One region of the Nonomuraea sp. NPDC050153 genome, then DNA from elsewhere that is predicted to be linked to it. Evidence: riboswitches for the same ligand, from Rfam matches in the RefSeq annotation. Region 1 holds a riboswitch; each other region holds the start of a gene.
What was found. A riboswitch is a leader RNA that binds a small molecule or an ion and turns the genes downstream of it on or off. The one in region 1 is predicted to bind cyclic di-AMP.
Positions count from the first base shown of each region.

Region 2: linked by a shared signal. The riboswitch ahead of ACIBQ1_RS15915 (glycoside hydrolase family 25 protein) and the one ahead of ACIBQ1_RS02895 (CHAP domain-containing protein) in region 1 are both predicted to bind cyclic di-AMP.
Region 3: linked by a shared signal. The riboswitch ahead of ACIBQ1_RS58130 (hypothetical protein) and the one ahead of ACIBQ1_RS02895 (CHAP domain-containing protein) in region 1 are both predicted to bind cyclic di-AMP.

Region 1 is NZ_JBITJQ010000001.1:608,222-611,457, forward strand. It holds gene ACIBQ1_RS02890 (YoaK family protein) at 1-456, opposite strand, end outside; gene ACIBQ1_RS02895 (CHAP domain-containing protein) at 675-1,349, opposite strand; cyclic di-AMP (ydaO/yuaA leader) riboswitch at 1,362-1,499, opposite strand; gene ACIBQ1_RS02900 (Gfo/Idh/MocA family protein) at 1,617-2,570, opposite strand; gene ACIBQ1_RS02905 (aldo/keto reductase) at 2,590-3,236, opposite strand, start outside.
Region 2 is NZ_JBITJQ010000005.1:215,298-218,533, forward strand. It holds gene ACIBQ1_RS15900 (phosphotransferase) at 1-7, shown strand, start outside; gene ACIBQ1_RS15905 (hypothetical protein) at 14-508, opposite strand; gene ACIBQ1_RS15910 (TOMM precursor leader peptide-binding protein) at 509-1,321, shown strand; cyclic di-AMP (ydaO/yuaA leader) riboswitch at 1,739-1,881, shown strand; gene ACIBQ1_RS15915 (glycoside hydrolase family 25 protein) at 1,894-2,661, shown strand; gene ACIBQ1_RS15920 (hypothetical protein) at 2,879-3,214, shown strand; gene ACIBQ1_RS15925 (Lrp/AsnC family transcriptional regulator) at 3,219-3,236, opposite strand, start outside.
Region 3 is NZ_JBITJQ010000052.1:52,471-55,706, forward strand. It holds gene ACIBQ1_RS58120 (DeoR/GlpR family DNA-binding transcription regulator) at 1-315, shown strand, start outside; gene galT (galactose-1-phosphate uridylyltransferase) at 312-1,391, shown strand; cyclic di-AMP (ydaO/yuaA leader) riboswitch at 1,456-1,597, shown strand; gene ACIBQ1_RS58130 (hypothetical protein) at 1,603-2,565, shown strand; gene ACIBQ1_RS58135 (DinB family protein) at 2,597-3,100, shown strand; gene ACIBQ1_RS58140 (ATP-binding protein) at 3,146-3,236, opposite strand, start outside.

The DNA.
Region 1 (3,236 bases):
GCGCACGGAGGCGTTCTGCAGGCCCATGCCGTAGCCGAGCAGTGCGATGAGGGCCGCCTGCGGCGCGGTGGCCCGGTGTCCGGCCACGAGGGCGACGACGAGGGCGGCGGCGACGAGGAGCGCGTGCGCGGCGGTGGCGGCGGCGAACGCGCGTCGCGGGTTGGTGGCCCGCCTGCTCACCCGGCCGGCGCTCCAGGCGCCGGCTCCGAAGGCGGCCAGGGCCACCGGCGAGGCCCATTTGGACATCTGCGCGGCCCCCGCCAGGGCGAAGCCGAGGAAGACGAGGTTGCCGGTCATGTTGGCGACGAAGACGCGGCCCAGGCCGAGGTAGCTGACGGCGTCCACGAGGCCGGTGACGAGGGCCAGGAGGATCAGCAGGGCGGGCAGGACGCCGTGCGGGTTGGCGCCGCTCGGGAAGAGCCCGTCGGCGATCCACCGCAGCCCGCCCCTCCTCACGGGCCCCTCCACGTGTGCGGTGGCATGGTGGGCGGCTCCTCGGCGAGGTCGTGGACGGCTTGCCTCGGGTCTTCCCCGGTGGCGGGCCGCCGCACGCGCGGAGGGCGAACGCGACGAGGGTGAACGCTAGGAGGGTGAACGCGACGAGCGCGCGTCCCGTTCGCGGGACGCGCGCTCGTTCGGCGCTGTTGGGGAGTCCGGGCTGTGGGGGAGTCCGGTCAGCCGCGGTACTGCGGGTAGCCGTAGCCGACGACCTGGGACTTGGGCCGGACGCGCTCCTCGACCTTGCCGCGGCCGGTGTTGCCCTCGACGGTCGTGATGGTGCCGTCGCCGTTGTCCTTCTCGACGAACCCGACGTGCTTGATGTCCTTGAGGTTCTTGCTGCCGCTCCACGAGAAGAACACGATGGCGCCGGGCTTGGGCTCGGTGCCGAAGCGGTCGTTGGCCTGGAACCACTTGGCGTGGGCGACGGTCCAGGAGTCCCAGCCGATCTGCGCGCGGGCGCCGGTGTGCTCGCCGACCCAGGAGACGAACATCGCGCACCAGGCGGCGTTCAGGTACTCGGTGCGGCTGCCGCCGTCCCGGGCGACGGTCTCCGCGGCCCGCTGGGAGTTGGCGTACCACTGCTGGAACTTGGTGCCGCCGCCGGCGGCGTTCTCGGAGATGCCGATCTGGGACTTGGCGAGCGCCAGGACCTGGGCGGCGGTGGCGGTGACCCTGGTCTCGCGGGAGCGCTCGGCGTGGTCGGAGACGGTGGTCGTGTCGATCGGCTGCTTCTCCGCGGCTCCGGCGCTCGTCATGTGGACGCCGAACACGGAGCCGAGGACGGTGGCGCCGAGCAGGGCGCGGGCGATGTTGTTCTTCGCAGCAGAGGTAAAGCGGAAGTTGGCCATCGAGGGGGTTACTCCTTGCTTCCATGCCGCTTACCGGGTTAGCTGACGGGTTCGGGCGTGGAAGCTGCCCTACGGCACCGAAGTGCCGATTCACCCCAAAGGACGTGGGTCCCCGGCTCCGCCCGAAGGCGGATTCAGCGGTCACAGGACGTTCCTGTGATGTGTCGTGCGATGGTCGGACAAGTCCGGACAAACCGGACGTATGTCTCAAGGATGCCCCAAACGTAATGCATGAGGCAAGAGGATTACAAATCCATAAAGGCCCAGCTAGGCGAGTTGCCTGCGAGCATCGGCCAGAAGCCCCATCATGGCAAGGGATTCGTCAAGCGGCATGATCGAACTTTCGGTCCTGCCTTCGGCCGTCGCGGCGCGGACTTCGCGGAGCTCTCCGGCGTACCCGTGGTTCACCGAATCGAGCGTGTACTCCTCCGGCTCCATCGAGGGCCCGGACAGTACGATCCGCTGCGGAGCCCAGAACGGCGCCTGGATGTCCACCCGCATCTGGGTGCCTACAACGCTGGCATGGTTCGGGTAATTCCCGAGCAACGAAGTCTCCACGAGAGCCTTCCTGCCATCGGGGTAGAGCAGCACGCCGCCGGCCTCCGCGTCGACGCCGTTGGGCGCCAGGGAGCCGGTGATCCGCAGGTCGGAGGGCATGCCGAGGAGCAACTGGGCCAGGCCGAACGGGTAGATCCCCAGGTCGAGGAGCGCCCCGCCGCCGAGCTCCGGCGCCCACAGCCGGTGCTCCGGCTCGTACGGCTTGGCGAAGCCGAAGGAGGCGTGCACCGAGCGCAGGTCGCCGAAGCGCTCGTCGGCCGCGATCCTCTGGATGAGAGGGTTGAACCTCATCCACATCGCTTCCATCAGGAACACGCCTGCCTCGCGTGCCAGGCGCACCATCTTCTCCGCGTCGTCCACGGTGGCGGCCAGCGGCTTCTCGCACAGCACGGCCTTGCCCGCGGCGATGGCGGCCTCGGCCACCTCCAGGTGCTGGGCGTGCGGCGTCGCCACGTAGATCGCGTCCACGGCCGGGTCGGCGCAGAGCCGCTCATAGGAGTCGTACGCCGACTCCGCGCCCAGCGTGGCGGCCAGCGCCTGCGCCCGCTCCAGGTTCCGCGAGCCGACGGCGGCCACCCGCATGCCCGGTTCGGCGGCGATGACCGCCCCGACGGTCTGCGCTATACGTCCTGTCGCCGCGATGCCCCACGCAAAATCTCGCACGCGGGAGATCGTAGACGAATCAGGTCATGTCAAACGTATCGGGGTCGGGTCCGATCCGATGGCCCTTGTTCATCGCGCCGATCGCGGCCATGTCCTCGGCGTCGAGGATGAAGTCGAAGACGCCGATGTTCTCGGCGATGCGCGACGGGGTGACCGACTTGGGGATCGCGACGTGGCCGAGCTGCAGGTGCCAGCGGAGCACGATCTGCGCGGGCGTCCTGCCGCACTTGTCGGACAGCTTGGCCAGCGCCGGGTCGTTCAGCAGGCCCTGGCCCTGGCCGAGCGGGCTCCACGCCTCGGTGAGGATGCCGTTGGCCTCGTGGAAGGCGCGCAGCTCGCGCTGCTGGAGGTACGGGTGCAGCTCGATCTGGTTGATGGAGGGCACGATGCCGGTCTCGTTCATCAGGCGGGTGAGGTGGGCGACGGTGAAGTTCGAGGTGCCGATGGCCTTGGCGCGCCCGTCACGGTAGATCTTCTCCAACGCCTTCCACGCCTGCACGTACTTGTCCTGCTGCGGCACCGGCCAGTGGATGAGGAAAAGATCGATGTAGTCGAGGCCGAGCCGGGCCAGGGACTCCTCGAAGGCCGCCTCCGCGCGGCCGTGGTCGGCGTTCCACAGCTTGGTGGTGACGAACACCTTCCGGCGCGGCAGCTCGCTTTCCCGCA
Region 2 (3,236 bases), on a different contig from region 1:
CTTGTAAAAAATTCTACGATGTAGAGAATACAGTGTGGAATCCACGGACGAGGGGTGCAGCCATGAGAAGACGTCCGGTCATGGTGAAGCTCGAGGAGACGAGCCTGCGCGTGGGCGCGGTCACCGCTTCGAATTCCGCCGGCAACTGACAGTGGGCGCGGGTGAGGCGTTTTCGCCTCACCCGCGCTCGGAGGAACACGTGACGGATTGGCGCCCCCGCCTGCGGGAAAGCGTTATCGTACAGGCTGAAGGCGACGAACTGCTCTTCCTGTGCACGGCGGACAGAACCGTGAAGAGATTCGCCGCCGACGCTTTCGTGAAACAGGTGATAACGCTTCTGGACGGCACCCGCACATATGCCGAGATCCAGCGGTCCGTCGGTGACTCGCAGCCGCTCGGCGAGGTGCTGCAAATCCTCACGGAAGAGCGGCTGCTGAGCCGGGTCGGCCATCTTGAGGGATCGTTCGCGAAGCTCGGGGACGAGCGCGCCGAATTCTACGACCGCCAATTGAGGCTGCTCCAGGATTTCTGCGACCAGGGCCTCACCGACCTCCCCACCGGCGTGCAGTTGCAGGAGCGCGTCGACCGCTCGACCGCGGTGGTGTGCGGGGCCGGCGGGCTCGGCGGCTGGGTCGCGCTCTCCCTGGCGAACGCGGGCGTCGGCACCATCCGCCTGTGCGACTTCGACCGCGTCGAGCCGTCGAACCTGACCCGGCAGACCCTCTTCTCCGTCGCCGACGTGGGAGCGCCCAAGGTCGAGGCGGCCGGAGCCCGGCTGCGGGCCGCCAATCCCTTCGTCACGGTCGAGACCTTCGACCGGCGCGTCACCTCCCCCGCCGACCTCGCGGACCTGGTGGACGGGGCGGGCATCGTGATCAACGCGATCGACCTGCCCACGCCCAACGACACGTCCACCTGGGTCAGCGAGGCCTGCTGGCCCGACGTGCCGCACATCCTGGGCACCGGGTACGCGTACCACATCGGGGTGCTCGGCACGACGGTCCTGCCGGGACGGACCGCCTGCTGGACCTGCGTCCGTACCGAGACCTTCGCCGACCACGGGCGCGACCGGATGGAGTCGCTGGTCGGCAAGAGGGAGAAGGCGGGGGCCATCGGGGCGCTGTGCGGGCTGGTCGGCACGATTCTCGCCTGGGAGGCGATCCGGGTCCTGGCGGGGTTGCCCCCGGCGCTGAGCGGGCGGTGGAGCGAGGTGGACTTCTGGCCGCTGGAGATCCGCTCGCGCCCCATCCCGAGGCGGCCCGACTGTCCGACCTGCGGGGAGGGCCGCGACGGCGCGATCACACCGCGTTTTTTGCCATGAACACAACCAGCATCGCAAACCTCCCTCCAGCAAGACCTTCTGTGCCAGGGCGAACGGCCGGCAACGTGCGAATCACGGCGACCACGGCCGCCTCGGGCCACGATTACCTGCGCAATTGCGGCGAGTCACAGCAGCATCATGCGGCCGGTCGACCCCATCCATGCCGGCGGCCGGCGTTCTCGGGAGCCGGGCAGGACGCGATGGCCGCAAGTTTTACCAAGTCCCGAAACCCTTACAGGCACGGCGTTTCCCCGCCGTCCGGCGACCGATACCCGCGAATCCGATTTGTTCTGCTTGCACTACCTATGGACAGATGCCTATCTTTTGCCTAATCACGGCATAGATGTGGTCACTTCGCCTCATCGTTGCCGCTTCGTTGACCGGACCGTGCGCTGTCCTCCAGAAGCTCTTCGGGACAGCATTCGGCCGCCTAATCCGCGCCTCGCGGAGCCGGGGACCCACTTTCTGGGGTGAATCGGACGCCAGCCCAGGCTGCGCCCGTAAGGCACTTCCAAGCCCGAACCCGTCAGCTAACCCGGTAGGCGGTATGGAAGCAAGGAGTCAATGCCGTCGTGTCCAAGCCTCGGTTTGCCGCAATCGCCCACATCCTCAAGAACCCCCGCGCTCTCCTCACCAATCGCCTCGGCCTCGCCGTCGCCGGTGCGACCCTCGCCGGAACCACCGCCATCGCCGGCGTGGCGTTCGCGGCGGCATCCCCGGAGCAGGGGCCGGTGAACGCGTCTCAGCAAAAGACCGGGTCTCTCATCTACGGCCTGGACATCTCCAACTACGAGCCTCTGTACGACTGGAGCGCCAGCCAGGCCAAGTTCGGCATCATCAAGGCCACGGAGGGCACCGACTTCCGCGACGCCTCCTTCGCCAGGCACTGGCGCGAGCTGGGCAAGAAGGGCATCGTGCGCGGGGCCTACCACTACGGCCACCCCGCCAACGACCCCATCGCGGAGGCGGACTACTTCCTGTCCGTGCTGAACTCGCAGCCCGGCGCGGCCGGCGACATCCTCGTCCTCGACCTGGAGACCACCGACGGCAAGTCCATCGCCGAGGTGAACTCCTGGGCCAAGACCTGGCTGTCGTACGTGAAGAAGAAGACCGGGACGACGCCGATGTTCTACAGCGGCTGGAAGTTCGCCAACAAGTACGGCAAGGGCCTGGCCGAGTACCCGCTGTGGGTCGCCCATTACAGCAAGGCCAAGGGCGCGGTCGCCCCGCCCGCCGACTGGAAGTCCTGGGCCATCCACCAGTACACCGACGTCCCCATCGACCAGAACGTCTCCGTGCTGTCCACCGACCAGCTACGCGACCTGGGCCGCCGCGCCTGAGCGAGCGGCGCGGACAGCCGGGCCACGTGCCCGGCCGCGCGCTCGCGCGGCCGGGACGACCGGACCCCCACGCCACGGCGAGCTCACCGACGAGCTCGTCGTGGCGTGGCCTGTGATGGAGATCCGGACTGGACGGATTGTCGATCATCGAGCGGTCTCCCCGCGATCCGTCCAGACGGATGCTGACATTTCCGAAATGTGAGCCACGATGTCGGGCGTGAATCTCAACGGCCGCAAATTCGTGATGGTGAGCTCGACGGCGAGCGCAGTCGACCAGGACAGCCCTACGGAGTTCCTGTACCAGGAGGCTGACGGGGTGGTGTGGGGCAGCTACTCCGGCGACACCGTGACCCACGGGCGTTTCGTGGGCATGCGCGACGGCGCCCAGGTCTCGATCTCGTATGCGCACGCGTTGAAGGCCGGTGGGAAGGCGGGCGGGCAGAGCAGCAGCCGCATCGAGGCGGGCGACGACGGGCTGCTGCGCCTGGTGGAGGAGTTCAGCTTCGACGGGGACGACACGCTCCACGTGAGCGTGTGCCAGGAGATCGGCTGATCGCTCAGTCGTCCTTGCGGAG
Region 3 (3,236 bases), on a different contig from region 1:
GGCCCGGTGGCCGTGGCGGCGATCCGCCGCCTGCACGTGGACACGTTGTTCCTCGGAGTGCACGGGATGAGCGTGCGGGCCGGGTTCACCACCCCCAACCTGCTGGAGTCGGAGACCGACAGGGAGCTGGTGACGGCCGCCCACCGGCTGGTGGTCCCCGCCGACCACACGAAGTGGAACACGGTCGGCATCAGCACCATCGCCGAGCTGACCGAGGCCGACGTGGTCATCAGCGACGCGGGGCTGCCTGAGGACGCACGCATGGAGCTGGCCGAACGGGCCGGAGAACTGATCATCGCGGAGGGCTCGCCTTGAAGCGCACCATCACCCACCTGGCCGACGGCCGTGAGCTGATCTATTTCGATCGGCGGGACGACGCCGACAGGAGCGCGATCGACCGGCGGGTGCTCGACCCCCGGCCGGTGGCCTCCGAGCTGCGGTACGACCCGCTGACCGAGGAATGGATCGCGATGGCGGGGCACCGGCAGACGCGCACGTTCCAGCCGACCGGCTCGGCGAACGAGTGCCCGCTGTGCCCGTCGTCGGCCACGAGGTCGACGGAGGTCCCGGCGTACGACTACGACGTGGCGGTGTTCGAGAACCGATTCCCCTCCTTCTCCGGAAATTTCGGGACTTATGTGGATCCAGGGGGCCTGAGCGAGGTCCGGCCGGGGGTGGGGCGGTGCGAGGTGGTCTGTTTCACCTCGGAGCATTCGTCGTCCTTCTCCAAGCTCTCCAGCGATCAGGTGGAGCTGGTCATGGAGGCGTGGGCCGACCGGACGGCCGAGCTGTCCGGGATCGAGGGCGTGGAGCAGGTGTTCTGCTTCGAGAACCGGGGCGAGGAGATCGGCATCACGCTGGCCCATCCGCATGGCCAGATCTACGCGTACCCGTACGTCACGCCCAGGACCAAGCTCCAGCTCGCCGCCGCCAGGCGCTACTCGAAGGGCAACCTGTTCGCCGACGTGCTGGCCGCCGAGCGGGCCGCCGGGACGCGCGTGGTGGCCGCCAACGAGCTGTGGACGGCGTTCGTGCCCGCCGCCGCGCGGTGGCCGTACGAGGTGCACGTCTACCCGCACCGGCACGTGCCCGATCTGGCCGCGCTGACGGAGGAGGAGCGGTCGGCGTTCGCGCCGCTCTACACCTCGGTGCTGAGGGCCTTCGACGACCTGTTCGGCGTGGTGATGCCGTACATCTCGGCCTGGCACCAGGCGCCCGTGCGGCAGGACCGCGAGCTCGGCTATCTGCACCTGGAGCTGTTCAGCATCAGGCGGGCGCCGGGCAAGCTCAAGTACCTGGCCGGGTCGGAGTCCGCGATGGGGGCCTTCGTGAACGATGTGCTGCCGGAGGAGGCCGCACGGATGCTTCGATCACAGGTAGATCACTATTAGATTTCTAATGGGGGTCGCGTGACTCGTGATCTACCACTAATATCCCTTTTGTGGCTGCCGTAACAGCAGTCACGCGCCTAATCCCGGGCGAGTCGCCCGGGAGCCGGGGACCCATTTGCACCTGGGGTGAATCCACTTCGGTGGTAGGGCACGCAGCTCCCAGCCCGAACCCGTCAGCTAACCCGGTCGGCAGAGGGAGAGGAACATCCACGTGGCGGCTCCGTCCCCCGCGGCCCTTGCCATCAGCCTCCTGGCCGCGGCCGCCGTCGGCCTCCTGCCGGCGACCGCGGCCTCGGCCTCGGCGGCCCCCAAGCCGTCCGAGACCCAGCTCCGCGCCCAGCTGAAGCAGCTCAACGGCAAGGTCGACAAGCTCATCGAGAGGTACAACCTCAAGCGGGTCGAGCTGGCCAAGGCGCAGGCGGCCGCCAAGGCGGCCAAGGAGCGACTGGCCGCCGCGGAGCAGGCGCTGGCCACGGCCGAGCAGCGGGTCGGCGACCTCGCCAGGATGCGGTACCAGAACCACGACCCCTCGTTGCCCTCCGCCCTGATGGTCCAGAACGGGGGTGGCGCCGCCCTGCTCGAACAGCTGACGGCCGAGCAGCAGGCGCTGGTCCAGGGCGTGGCCAAGGCCCGCGACGACAAGAAGAAGGCCTCCGACGAGGCCGCCGCGCTCGCCGCCCGGATCGGCGTGGACGCCAAGGACGTGTCCGAGCAGCGCGACGAGGCCGAGGACGTCATCGACGACATCAAGAAGAAGCTCCAGGACCTCGTGCCGTTCGGCCCCGGCCGTCAGTCCAACGGCAGTTGGGCGCCCGAGCTGCCCACGGGCTCGGACAACATCACGGCCCGTACGCGGCTGATGAAGGCGGAGCTGGAGAAGAACTTCAAGCTGCCGTTCACGGTGGGCTGCTTCCGCTCGGGCTCAAGCGGCGAGCACCCGCTGGGGCGGGCCTGCGACTTCATGATGAGCGGCGGCGGCTCGATGCCGTCGGCCATCAACAACGCCCTGGGCGACCGCATCGCGGAGTGGGCGCTCAAGAACAAGGGCAAGCTCGGCGTCAAGTACGTGATCTGGAAGCAGCGCATCAACATGGGCTCGGGCTGGCGGGGGATGTCGGACCGCGGCAGCATCACCGAGAACCACTTCGATCACGTCCACATCTCTATGTACTGAACCGGCGCATTGGGCCCTAAGGTCGGACATCGTGACTGAAGACACCCGGATCCCGCCGGCTCTCACCGGCGACGAGCGGACCACGCTGAACAACTGGCTCGAATGGCACCGCGCCACCCTCGCCTTCAAGTGCGCGGGCCTGTCGGACGATCAGCTGCGCCTGCGCTCCGCCTCACCCTCGACCCTGTCCCTGCTCGGCCTGGTCAGGCACATGGCGCACGTCGAACGCAGCTGGTTCCGCCGCGTGCTGAACGGCGAGGATCTTCCCAAGCTCTGGGACAAGGACCGCGACAACGACGCCGACTTCAAGGAGGTGGACACCGCCTCCGTCAAGGAGGCCTTCGCCACGTGGGAGGAGGAGATCGAGCGCGCCCGCGCCATCTCGGCCGCCAAGCCGCTGGAGGCCGTCGGCGACCGCAACGGACAGGCCTGCACCCACCGCTACATCCTCATCCACATGGTCGAGGAGTACGCCCGGCACAACGGTCACGCGGACCTGCTGCGCGAGCGCATCGACGGGGCGATCGGCGACTGACGGGGGATCGGGGCCCGGATCAGGACCCCGGATCAGTGTCCTGGATCAGTGCTCGGTGCGGAACAAGGCCCACACGGCCTTGCCGCCGCGGGCCAGCGGGTCCCAGCCCCAGCACTGGCTGTAGGTCTCGACGATG